DNA from 2 places in the Marinobacter sp. 1-3A genome. Region 1 is predicted to be linked to the other one. Evidence: riboswitches for the same ligand, from Rfam matches in the RefSeq annotation. Region 1 holds a riboswitch; the other holds the start of a gene.
The links. A riboswitch is a leader RNA that binds a small molecule or an ion and turns the genes downstream of it on or off. The one in region 1 is predicted to bind thiamine pyrophosphate.

Region 1 (7,773 bases):
AACCGGGGATTCCCCAGTGCTCCTCTTTACTGGCGCCTTTTTTGGGGAACTGATAGCCCAGTAACTCGGCAAGCTTTTCTTCGGCTTCTTCACCGCTGAACACTGCATCATCAACCTTCAAGTCACAGCGATGGCGTTTGAGGAAACGCTTGTCCAACTGCCAGCGCTGGCCTTTGTGCTCGAATACCAGCTCAACGGTCGGGGCAGCGGATGAATCTCCCCAAGGGGCAAGATCTTCAGCGGATTTGGATCTGTAACGCTCGAAGAAAGCGGCACGGATGGCGCGAACCAGGGTACTCTTACCGGATTCATTAGGGCCGTGAATCAGGTTAATGCCGGGCTGCAGGCTTTCCAGCTCCAGGCCTTGCCTGAATTGGCGAAACTGCTCAACACGTAAACGCTGGAGTTTCATTGGGCCACCTCCGCGTCTTTTGGTTTGAGCAGGCCGGCAAGAATGCCGAGCGCGTCCCGTACTACGGCAGCCTCCTCACCCTTTTCAGTCGCCTGCTGGTTCTCCCTTAACTCTTGAACCACTTCTCCGAGATACCCATCTGCGTGCAGATCGGCAATATCTTCTTCTGTGGGCTCCAACTGCAAGCCGCTTCGATCACAGGTAACACTGCGGTAGCGGGCTTCTGCGACAGACAGTGCTTCGGTCAGCTTTTGGTCACCGGCCAGCGTGAGTGTGCCGCTAAGCTTCAAGTCCAGAACCGAAGCCTCGGGCAATTGGCCTATGCGAATCAGCAGTTCGTCCAGATCGGATGGCACAGATAGAGTCTCCCGCCACTGGTGCCATTGATAGCGGGCGGTTTCATGGCGGGTCACTTGAGGTGTCGCCCCCGGACTTTCAATATCAACAATCAGCACATACCCGGCATCGTTATTGCGAAAACGCTCAGGTTCAGGCGTGCCGCTGTACCAGGTTCGCTCGTTTATTTGCTTAACGCCGTGCCAGTCGCCCAAGGCCAGGTAATCCAAATTAGCTGTGGTGGTTCTGTCGGGGGCGATGGGGTTGGTTGAATCAATTTCGTCCGGCAGCAAGCCTTGAACGCTGCCGTGGGCCAAACCTATGCGGAGCAAATCAGGTGCGGTTTCCATTTCGGCAAAAGGCTGGGTCAGGTCGCCATAGGTGTGTCGCTGGGTAAGAGGCGCCGACAGCACAGCGATACCCTGGTCCAGCAAAGATGTAACTCCGGATTCAAGCGCAAGGTAAACGTTCTGTGGAACGGCTCCCAACCGCTTTGCCCGAGACCATACACTCTCTGCAAGTGCCGCATCGTGGTTGCCTGGCAGCATTACCCAAGGGCCCGTAAAACCACTGGTGGCATTAAAAACGCGCCTGATGGTTCGATCAGATACCGTTTGGGCATCGAACACATCGCCCGCCACCAACACCACATCGCACTGATGTTCAGTGGCCAGCGCCGCCAGCCGCTCGATGGCTTCATATCGTGCCTCAACCAATGCAGCGCCATCTTCGGCGTCAAACCGGCTGTAGGTTCGGCCCATTTGCCAATCTGCTGTATGTAAAAACTTTGGCACCTGCGTTCTCCTTGCCTCTTACCATTGCCAACCGCCAGCATGGTACACTTTATTCAACTCAACGGGGTGCCGGGCAAATGCCGGGCTGAGACCATACCCGCGGAACCTGATCCGGATTATGCCGGCGAAGGGATTGAGCACTCACCACCCTCGGTGGGACCCGCGACATGGCTGCCAATTATCGCCACCCTTAACTTGTTGCGGAGGTTATACCACCATGCTCATCCGAGCGTTTGCACTGTTTCTGCTTGCTTTGGCGTTTGCGCCTGCACACGCCCAAAAGGCAGCCATCCTTACTGTGTATACCCACCCCTCTTTCGCCGCAGAATGGGGCCCGGGGCCAGCCGTTAAAGAAGCCTTTGAGCAAACCTGCAACTGCCAGATCAACTATGTGGTGCTGGACAGCGGTGGTGACATTCTCCAACGCCTGCGCCTTGAGGGCAAAAGCACTCAGGCCGATGTGGTGCTGGGCCTGGACACCGCCACCATGGAAACAACCCGGCAAACCGGCTTGCTGGCAAACCACGAAACCGATCTTTCAGCCCTGAACCTGCCTATCAACTGGGAGGATCCGGTGTTTGTACCTTACGACTGGGGCTACTTTGCGTTCGTTTACGATACCGAACAGCTGCCTAACCCACCAAAAAGTCTGGAAGCACTGATCGCTGCCCCTGACGACCTGAAGATCATCATCCAGGACCCAAGAACCAGCACCCCCGGCCTTGGATTGCTGCTCTGGATGCGCCATGTATACGGCGACCAGGCGGCTGAAAAATGGGCACAACTCAACGGCAAGATTCTCACCACAACCAAAAGCTGGAGCGACGGCTATTTTTCGCTGTTCATGAATGGCGAAGCGCCGATGATCCTTTCCTACAGCACCTCCCCGGCTTACCACATGGCCGTAGATAAAACAGATCGATACCAGGCCGCTCAGTTCGAAGAGGGTCACTATCTGCAAGTTGAAGTGGCTGCCTTGGTTGATTCATCCGATCAGAAAAAACTCGGGCGTGAATTTCTCGACTTTATGCTGAGCGCGGGTTTTCAAAGGCACATTCCCCTTAAAAACGTGATGTACCCGGCTACCGATTTGGGCGATGAATTGCCATCCGTTTTCGACAAGCTGATTCAGCCAGAAGAAGCACTGTATTTTGACCCCAAAACCGTAACCGATAACCGCCGCCAATGGATGAACGAGTGGCTGGATGCCATGACACGGTAATCAAGGCCCATGAGCAGCCTCGCTAAGCGCCAGCAACACGCGTTACCTTCGCACTCGACACCCGGGCGGCCTGCACCTTTCAGCCGCCCCGGGTGGCAGCTCTGGCCCGGGCTTACGATCGCCAGTGCGCTGGTGCTGCTTTCGGTGGCGGGGCTGGCAGCCCTTATCTGGGAGGCTTCACTACCGGATATCAGCCAACTCTGGCAAAGCCGCTATTTGCGCACCGTGGTTACCTTTACGATTTGGCAGGCGTTTCTTTCGGTTTTACTCAGCCTGCTTGTGGCTATTCCGATTGCCAGAATCCTCGCAAGACAAACGGCTTTTCCCGGGCGCGCCGTGCTTCTTCGCCTCATGGAGCTTAGTTTGGTGCTCCCTTCAATTGTTGCGGTATCTGGATTGGTTGGTGTGTACGGGCGCCAAGGTTGGTTCACCGGCTTTGCCCATGACTGGCTTGGCGCATCATGGAACCTCTACGGCATCAACGGCATTGTGTTGGCCCATGTGTTTTTCAACGCGCCGCTGGCCGCACGGATTCTGTTGCAGGCAATTGAAGGTGCACCCCCATCGCAACTCAGGGTTGCCGCCCAGCTCGGGCTTGGGCGCTGGTGGTATTGGCGAGCGGTGGAGTGGCCTGCCATCAAGCCTGTCTTGTCTGGCGTTGCGGCACTGGTATTCACACTGTGCTTTACCAGCTTTGCCATAGTGATGACCTTGGGCGGCGGGCCAGCGGCAACCACCATTGAAGTTGCGATCTACCAGTCTTTGCGATTCGAATTCGATTCCGGCCAAGCTGCTCTTCTTGCCATGGTTCAGCTTATTATTTGCGGGTTCCTTTGGTGGCTGGCAGCCCGCCGCGGGCTTACGGCTTCTCTACTGCCGGACAGGCGCGTTGCGTCGCACCGAACCAAAGCAGGCAGTTCCCTCCATGCGCGCTTGGCAGATGGCACCGTCCTCGGATTGTTTGTGCTCTTTCTGGTAATGCCGCTGTTGGCCATTTTAATTAGAGGCCTTCCCGGTATGGGCAGCGCTTTCTTTCCGCAAGGCAGCTTCTCGGTCAATCCAGCTTTACTTGACGCCACAGTGAGAAGCCTGGCAATCGCCCTGCCCGCCGGGTTGATGTCTGTATGCGCTGCTCTACTAATGCTGGCTTCGGGATCGGTATCGAAGAGACCTGCAATCACTCAGCTAACCGATGTGGCAGCGTATTTGCCTTTGATGATTCCACCGCTGGTTCTCGGCACAGGCCTGTTTCTGCTGTTCCGACCCAGCCTTGGCAGTTCAAGTGAAGGGTTGGTGCTGGTTACGCTAATCAACGCGATGATGGCTCTGCCCTTTGTATTGCAGATGCTCAAAGGCCCACTGGGGAGCCTCGACTCCGCCAGCCGCCAGCAAGCAGATCAGCTTGGCGTGCTGGGCTGGTATCGCTGGCGATGGCTGCACTGGCCAAGAATGCGCAAGCCATTGGCTTTAGCCATGGCCTACGGCACAGGCTTATCGCTGGGTGATTTCGGGGTTATTGCGCTGTTCGGCACACCGGGCCATCCTACCCTGCCAGTGCTGCTGTATCAGCAGCTTGGCAGTTACCGAATGGATGCCGCGGCCGCCACCGGGCTCTGGCTTGTGCTACTTTTGCTCGTGCTGTTTAGCGTTTTTAACAGGCTGGGATCGCCGTTACACCAAACCGGTTTGGTAACCAAATCACCCAGAAGTGTTCCGGAGCCTGAACATGCTTGAAGTAAGGAATCTGGTATTTTCATACCCGGACCAGGAATCTCCCTGGAATTTTCATTTCACCGTGGAGCCAGGGCAATGCATTGCGATTCACGGCGCCAGCGGATCGGGCAAATCCACACTGATGAACCTGCTGGCAGGTTTTCTTGAGCCACAATCGGGCGACATCCTTTGGCAGGATGAAAGCCTGCGCCAACAGGCACCCTGGCAACGACCATTCACCAGCGTGTTCCAGGAGCACAACCTGTTTGAACACCTCAATGTTGAGACGAATATCGGCCTTGGCATCCACCCCGGGCTAAAACTCACACCTGAGAACCAGCAGGCTATCGAGCAGGGACTGGACAGCGTTGGTCTTGAAGGCTTTGGCAAGCGTTTACCCGGAGACCTTTCTGGCGGCCAGCGACAGCGTGTTGCCTTATTACGGGCGCTGCTGCGCAAAAAGCCAATACTGCTTCTTGATGAGCCACTTACGGGCCTGGACAGCGAAGCACGGGATCTTCTTCGACAATTGCTGCTAGATGAGAAAGCTCGGGGTACACTCATTGTGCTCGCCAGCCATGATAAGGAAGACCGCCAGTTACTGGCAGATAGCGTTCACAGACTCTAAGCTAGTAAGCTAATAAACCAACCTTTGGAATTCTGACACCCGTGCCCATCAGTGCCAGCTCCCCGGAACACGAAAAACTCTCATTGAATCACCGTCAGCCAGGATCTCTGACGAGTGAACATGGCAACTTGGTTATTCAGGGCGACTGGACTCTGGCCAACTATAAAGCACTCAAAAAGCGTGTTGAGGCGAATTCCGACCAACAGTGGGCCGCTGAGCGCATAGACCTGAAAGGTCTGGGGAAAGTTGATACGGCCGGCGCATCGCTTCTGACCACCCTGCTTGGGCCGGACACCCTCATTTCGCTGACTGAACAGGATGGTAACACCCCGACAACCCTGCCTCAGGAACAAAGCGCACTGCTGCAAGCAGTGGCAGATGCAATGCGAGAAGAGCCATCCCCTGAGCCTGAGGGTCTTACGCCAGTTGCTGAGTTTCTGACCGAAACCGGCAAGAGAGTTGCTGCCGTTTGGCATCTTGCCTACTTGTTGTCCGGGTTTGTCGGCCAGATTATCGCAATGCTGGTGTATATCCTGCCACGACCCAAACGCTGGCGTATCACGCCGTTTGTCGCAGCAATTCAGGCTACCGGCCTCAACGCGCTACCTATCGTTGCCCTGCTCACCTTTCTGGTTGGCGCCGTGGTTGCCTTTTTAGGTGCCACGGTTTTGAAGGACTTTGGCGCGACAATCTATACGGTCAATTTGGTGGCCTTCTCATTTTTTCGGGAGTTTGGTGTGTTGCTTGCGGCCATTTTGCTTGCAGGCCGAACGGCCAGCGCCTTCACTGCACAAATCGGTGCCATGAAAGTAAACGAGGAGCTGGATGCCATCCGCACTCTGGGGCTGGACCCGGTTGAATTGCTCGTCATTCCGCGAGTTCTGGCGATGATGGTCAGCCTGCCGATTCTGACCTTCGTGGGCATTATCTCCGGTCTTGTTGGCGGTGGCATGGTCTGCGCTCTTGCTCTGGACATTACTCCAACTCAATTCATGGCGATTGTAGAGCGGGACATTGCGCTAAAGCACTTTCTTGTAGGTATGTCGAAAGCGCCCATTTTTGCCTTTTTGATCGCGGCCATCGGCTGCCTTGAAGGATTCAAAGTGGGCGGCAGCGCTCAGTCCGTTGGCGTGCACACCACGTCTGCTGTAGTGCAGTCGATTTTTATGGTTATTCTTCTTGATGCGGTGGCTGCACTTTTCTTCATGGAAATGGGCTGGTAAACCATGGCAGAGCAGACCATTCACGCAGCCAACACTCGCCCAGCGTCCGTTATTGAAGTGCGCGGGCTTGATAACCGCTTTGGTAGTCATGTAGTCCACAAAAACCTGGATCTGGATCTCGTCAAAGGTGAAATCCTGGGTGTTGTAGGCGGTTCAGGAACGGGCAAGTCGGTGCTCCTGAGAAGCATAGTGGGCCTCCTCAAACCTTCAGCCGGCCGTATAAGGGTTTTCGGGAAAGATCTCGATGAACTGAGCGCTGCAGAACGCTCGCAAACCGAGCAGCGCTTTGGCGTTCTGTTTCAAAGAGGCGCGCTGTTCACCTCATTGAATCTGCTTCAGAATATTTCACTGCCATTAATTGAGCACTGCGACTTGTCCCGCCCGGATGCGGAAGAGCTTGCCCACATGAAACTTGCTCTTACGGGCTTGCCAGCAGACTCCGCCCTAAAATACCCGTCAGAACTCTCGGGCGGCATGGTCAAACGCGCTGCCTTGGCGCGGGCGCTGGCAATGGACCCGGAAGTTCTGTTTCTGGATGAACCAACCGCCGGGCTCGACCCTATTGGCGCTGCAGCATTTGACAAGCTGATCGTTACCCTTCGGGATGCTCTGGGGCTGACTGTGTTTTTGGTCACCCACGATCTGGATACTTTGTATACAACCTGCGATCGGGTGGCAGTGCTGTCACAAAAGAAGGTTCTGGTTGCAGACTCCATCGAAAACGTCGCTGCAACAGACGATGCATGGATTCAGGATTATTTTCAGGGCCCCCGCGGGCGGGCCGCCAGTTACGCATTCCGCGCTCAAGATACGAGACGGTTACCGGAGTAAGAGGCTATGGAACCAAAAGCACACCATCTTATTATTGGGCTTTTTACGCTCACTGCGGTGCTGGCGGCCTTATTGTTCGCATTGTGGCTGGTCAAGTCCTCTGCAGACCGCGAATGGTCCTATTACGAAATCGTGTTTGACCAGGCCGTGGGCGGTCTCGCCAAAGGCAACCCGGTTCTTTACAGTGGCGTTGCTGTGGGCGATGTACTGGAACTGAAACTCGACCCGGACAACCCCGGCCACGTGCGAGTTCTGGTGCGGGTTGAACAGACTGTTCCCGTACGGAAAAACACCCGTGCGGGCTTGGTGCTGGCTAATATTGCAGGCAGCATGAGCGTTCAGTTCAGCGGTGGCACCAAGGATAGCCCAGTGTTGACGGGCACCCGAACTGATCCGGCGCAGATTACTGCCGAACCTTCAGCGTTTAAAAGCCTACTGACCAATGGCGAGGTCCTTTTGACAAAGGCAGAGCAACTGCTGACCAGCGCGAACACCTTGCTCTCAAAGGAAAACACCGAGAACCTGACAGCGATTTTCCGCAACACCCGCGAAGCGAGTGAATCCTTACTGGACAGCCGTGAACAGTTGACGGCCCTTCTCGAACGTATGGATGA
Region 2 (7,773 bases), on a different contig from region 1:
CACTTTACCCGGTACGGACGAATCCAGAAGAATAAACTGCCAGCCGCCCTGCACAAGGTGACGACGGTTTGCGCCGTAGCGAGCGGCAACTTCTTTCAGGGAGGGAACCTTGTCGTGATTACCGGCAATCCAGGCTGATGCACAGTTAAAAGCAGTAAAACTCTCGCCTAGCGCACAATAAGCTTCTTCCGATCCATCCTGAGCAAGATCGCCAGTGGCAAGAATCAGATCCGGCTGCCCGTGCGAAGCAAGCACTTCAGCTATGACTGCATTGAGGCTGTCGCGGGTATTAACACCAAGCAGCGCGCCATCAGCACTGGCCATAAGGTGTGGATCCGTTAGCTGCAGTACCCGAAGTGGCCGGGCGGTTTCCTTTGAGGTCATGATGCTATTGGTCTGTTTGCTGCCGTCAATGAGTAACAGATTTACGGGCTACCACGTTACACAGGCTCCCATGATCTGAGGGCAAGTGTACGTTGTAAGCTACCGAATTTATCACTTGCTATTGGAACCGATGTCACATTCTGGCCTAACGCAGGCAAAATATTGCGCGATTTGCCAACTCTATTCGCCTTTCACAGCACCTGATTTACTGGCAGCCAGGCGCAAAAACTCTTAGTCAACACCCTGCCGGGTCGTCCATGCCGCATGTTCAAGAGGCAGGTGGCCGAATCTCAGACAGTATTCCAGCCAGTCGGCCAGGAACCCATTAACCTGCGTCTTTTCATCCGGGTGGTGCATAAAACGGTTAGGATAATCGTTGACCGGCGCAATCTGCGTGTCGCGATAACAACTTATGACCTCTGCCATAACTGCATCGTGGTATACACGCACGGTCATCTGCGGATTGTTAAGCCAGCGACCACTATTGTGTATTTGTTCGAGCAAGAGGGTTTCGGTATATCGGGCGGTTTGCAGCACCTTGATTCGAACCCGGCCCAAATATTCGCTTTCCCGGTGCAACTCAATGTCGCAGACGGGCTGATCACCTGCTCTCAGTTGGCGTAATCTTTCAATGCGGTGGTAGTTACCCTCACACAGGGCTCCAAGCTGCCGCAGGTCGGGCACGTAGCGCTTGGGTTTCATTGCCCATTCATTCATGGCTACCACCCTGCCCGCAGTCTGGCACGATTGATCTGCAGCCATTGTATGGCAATGATTGCTGCTGCATTGTTGATGCGGCCGTCGCTGATCATCGCTATGGCTTCGTCTGCTGAAACCACATGGGCACGGATGTCTTCGCTTTCCTCTTCCAGTCCGAACAGGCCGCCTGCGGATTCGGTGCTGACTTTGCCGCAATACAGGTACACCATTTCTGTAGTGCCACCTGGCGACACCAGGTAATCACAGATTTTTTCGAGTTTGCTGAAGCTGAGGCCGGCTTCTTCTTCAGCCTCTCTTTGGGCGACTTCTTCGCTGCTCTCGCCTTCTTCGTTCATTCCAGCGACCAGTTCCAGCAACCAGGGGGATTGGTCTCGCCCCAAAGCGCCCAGGCGGAATTGTTCCAGCAGTACCACTTCGTCCCGTTCGGGGTCGTAGGGAAGCACGCAGGTGGCATCGCCACGAATGAAAAGCTCGCGGGTAAACTGCGGCATGTTCCGGCCATCAAAGCGCGGGTGAGTCAGGCACAGCTTGTCCATGCGAAAGAAGCCCTGGAAGACGATTTCGCGTTTTTCAACTTTGACATCACTGGCTTTGAACTGGAACGGCTTGGTCATGCTTTACTCTGTTTTGAAATCGGTTTTGCACGATAGCCGGTTGGTGTTGTTTATTGCAAGCCTGCTTGGGTGCAAGACAGTTGTGGGAGAACGCTTCCCAAAACACGCTGTGAATACGTCCCTGTAAGCTTGGCTACGCCATCCATGGCTTCGCACAGTTTTGGGAAGCGTTCTCCCACAACTGCCCCGTGCATCACAGTAATACGCTGACAGTAATTAGCTGGATGGATCGCGCCCAGCCAGCTAATCAGGCTAAGAACTTACACTTTATCGTATAGCTTACTCCCTGACTCCACGAACTCCCGGGACTTTTCCTTCATGCCTGCATCCACGGCTGAAATCTCATCAATGCCGTGTTCGGCTGCATAATCGCGAACTTCCTGGGAGATTTTCATGGAGCAGAATTTCGGGCCGCACATGGAGCAGAAGTGGGCTACTTTGGCGGACTCCTTGGGCAGGGTTTCGTCGTGGAAAGCGCGAGCTGTGTCCGGGTCCAAACCGAGGTTGAACTGATCTTCCCAGCGGAATTCGAACCGGGCTTTGGATAGGGCGTTGTCGCGGATTTGGGCACCGGGATGGCCTTTTGCCAGGTCGGCGGCGTGGGCGGCGATTTTGTAGGTGATGATGCCGGTTTTTACGTCGTCTTTATTTGGTAAGCCCAAGTGCTCTTTGGGGGTGACGTAGCACAGCATGGCGCAGCCGAACCAGCCGATCATGGCGGCGCCTATGCCGGAGGTTATGTGGTCGTAGCCGGGGGCAATGTCGGTGACCAATGGCCCGAGGGTATAAAAGGGCGCTTCGTCACAGCACTCCAACTGCTTGTCCATGTTCTCTTTTACCAGGTGCATGGGTACGTGGCCGGGGCCTTCGATCATGCATTGTACGTCGTGCTTCCAGGCGATTTTGGTGAGTTCGCCCAGGGTTTCCAGTTCGCCGAACTGGGCTGCGTCGTTGGCGTCGGCTATGGAGCCGGGGCGCAGGCCGTCGCCGAGGCTGAAGGAGACATCGTAGGCTTTCATGATTTCGCAGATGTCTTCGAAGTGTTCGTACAGGAAGCTTTCCTTGTGATGGGCCAGACACCATTTCGCCATGATGGAGCCGCCACGGGAGACAATGCCGGTGGTGCGCTTGGCGGTCATGGGTACGTGGTGCAAACGCACACCTGCGTGGATGGTGAAGTAGTCCACGCCCTGCTCTGCTTGCTCAATCAGCGTGTCCCGGAAGATTTCCCAGGTGAGATCTTCGGCGACACCGCCTACTTTTTCCAGCGCCTGATAGATGGGCACTGTGCCGACCGGCACCGGTGAGTTGCGGATCAGCCATTCGCGGGTTTCGTGAATGTTCTTGCCGGTGGAAAGGTCCATGATGGTATCGGAACCCCAGCGGATGCCCCAGGTGAGTTTCTCTACTTCTTCTTCAATAGACGAGGTAACCGCTGAGTTGCCGATATTGCCGTTGATTTTCACCAGAAAGTTTCGGCCGATAATCATGGGCTCGGATTCAGGGTGGTTAATGTTAGCGGGGATGATGGCCCTGCCCCGGGCCACTTCGCTGCGCACAAATTCGGGGGTAATTTCCTTTGGGATGCTGGCTCCGAACGATTGGCCGGGGTGCTGATCATCGGCCAAGCCTTGCTCACGAGCTTCCTGCAGCTTCATGTTCTCCCGTATGGCGATGAATTCCATCTCCGGCGTAATGATGCCTTTGCGGGCGTAGTGCATCTGGGTAACGTTTTTATTGGCCAGCGCCCTCAGCGGCTTGCGCTCATCCATAAAGCGGAGCGGGTCCAGCTGCGGATCTTTCATTCTGCGGCGTGTGTATTCCGAGGTGTAGCCTGCCAAGGGAGCCGTATCTTCACGCTCCGCTATCCAGGCAGCGCGGATGGCGGGAAGGCCTTTGCGCAGATCGATGGTGGCTTCAGGGTCTGTGTATATGCCGGAGGTGTCGTACACCACTACCGGTGGGTTTTTCTCGCCACCCATTTCTGTAGGCGTATCCTGCACGGTGATTTCCCGCATAGGCACCCGCAGGTCGGAACGGCTACCCTGCACGTATACTTTGCGCGACCCCGGCAAGGGCTGTATCGCGGCGGAATCGACGCGGGCGGAATCACTGAGGTAGGTAGGCAGATCTGTCATCATTCGCTCCCGGAATATTACTTTGGAATTCGGGTCGCGCATGACGGAGAGAGCCCCTACCCACGTGGTTCTCGGGTAGCACTGGCTCTTCGATAGCTTGGTCTCAATCCCTACGCCGGTATTATCCGGATCAGGTCGCGGGTTCTGCGATGCAATCTCAGCCGACTATCTGAACAAGTCAAACAGCCAGCACCCCGTCAAGACGCGAGTCTTTAATCTGTAGCACTCAAAGTGAGTGTTGTTTGCAAGTGTAGAGCTGAGCGCAATTATTGTCCATAATGGGAAGATTGTTTCAGTCGGCTTGCTTAACCATGCCATTACTGATGTTGCCTCCATGTCATCGCGGGCAATCCGGTATCCTTTTTCAGCGCCCCCAACTGGGCGCCGGCGCGCACATGTACTCAGGAGTAATAATGAAGAAACGATTGCTTTCCGGACTTATTGGCCTTTTGGTGGCCCAACCCGCCCTCTCACTGGATCTGGTAGAGACATACGAGAAAGCACTTTCCTACGACTCTGGCATTGCCACAGCCCAAGCCAGATTCGAATCCCAGCAGGCGGCCAGTGATGTCAGCAAAAGCACACTTTTGCCGCAAATCGGTGCCTACGCGCAAGCCAATCATACTGACTTTGATGCCGATAATGGTCCGGGAGACAGCTATAAAGCATACAACTACGGGGTGCGCCTGACCCAACCTGTATTCCGAGCCGACAACTGGTTTCGATACGATTCCAGCAAGTTCCAGACCGAAGCTGCCCAGGCTCAATACAATCTGGCGCAACAACAATTGATTCTGGATGTCGCCACGGCTTATTTTAACGTGCTGAGGGCAAAGGATACTGTCACCACCACTCAAGCAACCGAGGCCGCAATCCAGCGACAGTACGAGCAAGCCCAGGAACGGTTTGATGTTGGCCTGATCGCCATAACAGAAGTGTATGAAGCCCGTGCCAGCTACGACGACAGCCGGAGCCAGCGGATTGCTGCAGAAAATCAGACGAACATTGCCCGGGAACAGTTGTCCCGCCTGACAGGTGAATACGCAGAAAACCTGGAAAACCTTCGGTCTAATTTCCCCCTTGGCCGCCCAGAACCCATGGACCCGACTGCTTGGGAAAGCACAGCTCTTGAGCAGAACTGGGCGATTCAAGCCGCAATGTACCAGTTAAACTCCAGCGAATCTGGTTTGAAAGTGGCGAAATCTGGTCACATGCCAACGCTGGATCTGGTTGCCTCTTACGGTGAAACAAAGCTGGATAACGCAAAACAAACCCAGCAAGAAGGAACCCAGGGCGTTATCGGCCTTGAGCTGAATGTTCCATTGTATATGGGCGGCGGAACCCAAGCCGGCGTTCGACAGCAACGGTCACTGGTCACTGTAGCCCAGGAAGAACTGAACACCACCCGCCGAGACGTACGGGTTAACACCCGCAGCCTGTATCTGACAGTAAACAACAACGTGGAGACAGCTTCCGCTCTGGAGCAGACTATCGTTTCCCGTCGCAGTGCGCTGGACGCCACTCGCGCCGGCTACGATGTAGGCACCCGGAATATTGTTGAAGTGCTGGATGCTGAGCGGGCTTACTACGTGGCGCTGAGAGACTACGCCAACGCCCGTTACGACTACGTGATCAACACACTTCAGCTAAAGCAGGCTGCCGGCACACTCAGCCCGAGAGATCTCATCGAATTGAATAACTGGCTCAGCGCCAGTGCTCCCGGGATTGAGGCTCTGGCCAACGACAAGCAAACTCTGAAAGACCCTACCCAATAGTTTGATTACACCGCCAGAAATGTAGATTGAGGCACGGTGGGGAGGTACTCCTCCCCACCCAAAGCCTGACAGCCCTCCAATTAAGTTCGCTTCAAACCCGCTCAATAATTCCGTCAACCACCCGGTCCAGCGCACCTTTATTTTTATTAACCACCAGCAAGGCTCGTTGACCACTGGCATGGCGCTCGTCAGTATTGCTGAACAGTGCGAGCAGTCGAAGAAACAGCTCATCGCCATCATTGACCAGGGTCACCCCGCCGTCATCAAGCAGCCGCTCGTAGATGGTTTCAAAATTGAACACATTGGGCCCGGAAATAACAGGAACCCCCCAGCCTGCTGGCTCCAGAGGATTGTGACCGCCTCGCTCAATCAACGAACCGCCCACAAACGCCACATCACTGGCGCCATAGAGCATCATCAGCTCGCCCATGGTGTCGCCCAGGTACACCTGCGCATTTGAGAGCTCGTCACCCAACGAGCGTCGCGCCAGAGGGAACCCTTGTCGGCCGATAAGATCAGCTACAGACTCAAAGCGCTCCGGGTGCCGAGGCACGATAATTAACAATGCATCGGGTTTGTGCTGCAGCAGCTGCTGGTGTGCCGCCAGCAACTGGGCATCTTCGCCTTCATGGGTACTGCCGGCGATCCACACAGGGCGCTCAGAAAGACGGTTCTTTAGCTGCCGGGACGCCGCACGCACTGAGTCCGGAATATCCACATCAAACTTGACACTACCCGTAACCGCCACCTTGGATGCCGCGACACCTATTCTGCGAAAGCGCTCTGCATCTTTTTCCGCCTGGGCAGCCACCCAACTGATACTGCGCATGATCGGTGCAACCAGACGTTTGACGCGCTCATAACCCAACGCAGAACGCTCGGATAGCCGGGCGTTGATCAGAAAAACAGGAACCCCCCGGGACCGGCTCTGGCGGATCATGTTAGGCCATATTTCCGTTTCCATAATAACCAGTATTCTGGGGTTGACCCGATTCAGAAAGCGGCGAATCGCGCCGGGGGTATCATAAGGCGCGTAGGCATACTGCACTTGGTCCCCGAACATTTTCATGGCCTGTGTCTGGCCCGTGTCGGTCATGGCGGTCATCAGGATCGTTATATTGGGATTACGGGCGAGCAGTCGTCGCACCATAGGCGCCGCGGCAATGGTTTCACCTACCGACACCGCATGCACCCAAACCACCGTGCCGCTGGCCCGAGGTACAAAACCCAACCGCTGCTGCCAGTTAATGCGCAATTCAGGCGCCTGACGGCCCTGCCACCACAACCGCAAAAGAATAAACGGCAGTGCCAATCGTATAAGCTGTGAATAGATAAATTGAAGCACGCAGGACTCTCCCCAAAACAGTGCGGTATCATATCGTAAAGCCTAATCATTTGCTTCCGACAGACTCCGCCGGGCACCTTAGCCCGGGCAGCAATCCACTGAGCTAGCAGGACAGATTTCAAGTGAAGAAGAAACACCGTAAGCAGGCGCGCAATACAGACTACGCAGCCTATCGCCACCCACGCTGGTGGCCAACCTGGATCGGAATTGCCGTTATGTGGTGTGCAGCCCAGCTTCCCATCCGATTGCAGTGGTGGCTTGGCAAATGCATTGGGCTTTTGGCGTGGCGCTTGGTCAAGAGGCGACGCCATATCACCGAGGTGAATATACGCCTGTGTTTTCCTGAACTGACGCAGGCGCAGCAAGGCGCACTGGTTCGTAACAGTTTTATCGCAAACGGAATTGGCCTCATGGAGCTGGGCATAGCCTGGTTCCGGAATCCGGCAAAGCTTACGGGCATAACGGAGGTTCACGGCAAGGAGCATCTGGACAAGGCGCTTGCCGAAGGCAAAGGTGTCCTGCTCCTGGGCGGCCACTACAGCACCCTGGACCTTGGCGGCAGCCTGGTTACCGAGTACATTGAGGCAGATGTGATGCAGCGGGACCACAACAACCCGCTGATGAACGCCGTTATGACCCGGGCAAGGGAGCGCCGCTACGAGACTGTTCTTGGCGCCCGGGATCTTCGTGGGCTATTTCGCAGCCTGAAAAAGAACCGGACTGTGTGGTACGCCACAGACCAGGATTATGGCCGCAAAGATATTGTTTTCGCGCCGTTCTTTGGCATACCAACTGGC

Region 2: it holds a riboswitch for thiamine pyrophosphate, as region 1 does, so the genes downstream of both, thiC (phosphomethylpyrimidine synthase ThiC) here and thiB (thiamine ABC transporter substrate binding subunit) in region 1, are expected to answer to the same signal.

Annotation. Positions count from the first base shown of each region.
Region 1 covers NZ_VCGZ01000010.1:153,054-160,826, forward strand. Annotated here, with positions in the region: gene FE848_RS15500 (AAA family ATPase) at 1-412, opposite strand, end outside; gene FE848_RS15505 (metallophosphoesterase family protein) at 409-1,542, opposite strand; TPP riboswitch at 1,595-1,692, shown strand; gene thiB (thiamine ABC transporter substrate binding subunit) at 1,760-2,764, shown strand; gene thiP (thiamine/thiamine pyrophosphate ABC transporter permease) at 2,774-4,498, shown strand; gene FE848_RS15520 (ATP-binding cassette domain-containing protein) at 4,491-5,105, shown strand; gene FE848_RS15525 (MlaE family ABC transporter permease) at 5,147-6,328, shown strand; gene FE848_RS15530 (ABC transporter ATP-binding protein) at 6,332-7,159, shown strand; gene FE848_RS15535 (MlaD family protein) at 7,166-7,773, shown strand, end outside.
Region 2 covers NZ_VCGZ01000011.1:91,688-99,460, forward strand. Annotated here, with positions in the region: gene cpdA (3',5'-cyclic-AMP phosphodiesterase) at 1-384, opposite strand, end outside; gene FE848_RS16015 (DUF1249 domain-containing protein) at 616-1,101, opposite strand; gene FE848_RS16020 (NUDIX domain-containing protein) at 1,104-1,718, opposite strand; gene thiC (phosphomethylpyrimidine synthase ThiC) at 1,979-3,856, opposite strand; TPP riboswitch at 3,947-4,063, opposite strand; gene FE848_RS16030 (TolC family outer membrane protein) at 4,270-5,631, shown strand; gene waaA (lipid IV(A) 3-deoxy-D-manno-octulosonic acid transferase) at 5,723-6,976, opposite strand; gene lpxL (LpxL/LpxP family Kdo(2)-lipid IV(A) lauroyl/palmitoleoyl acyltransferase) at 7,099-7,773, shown strand, end outside.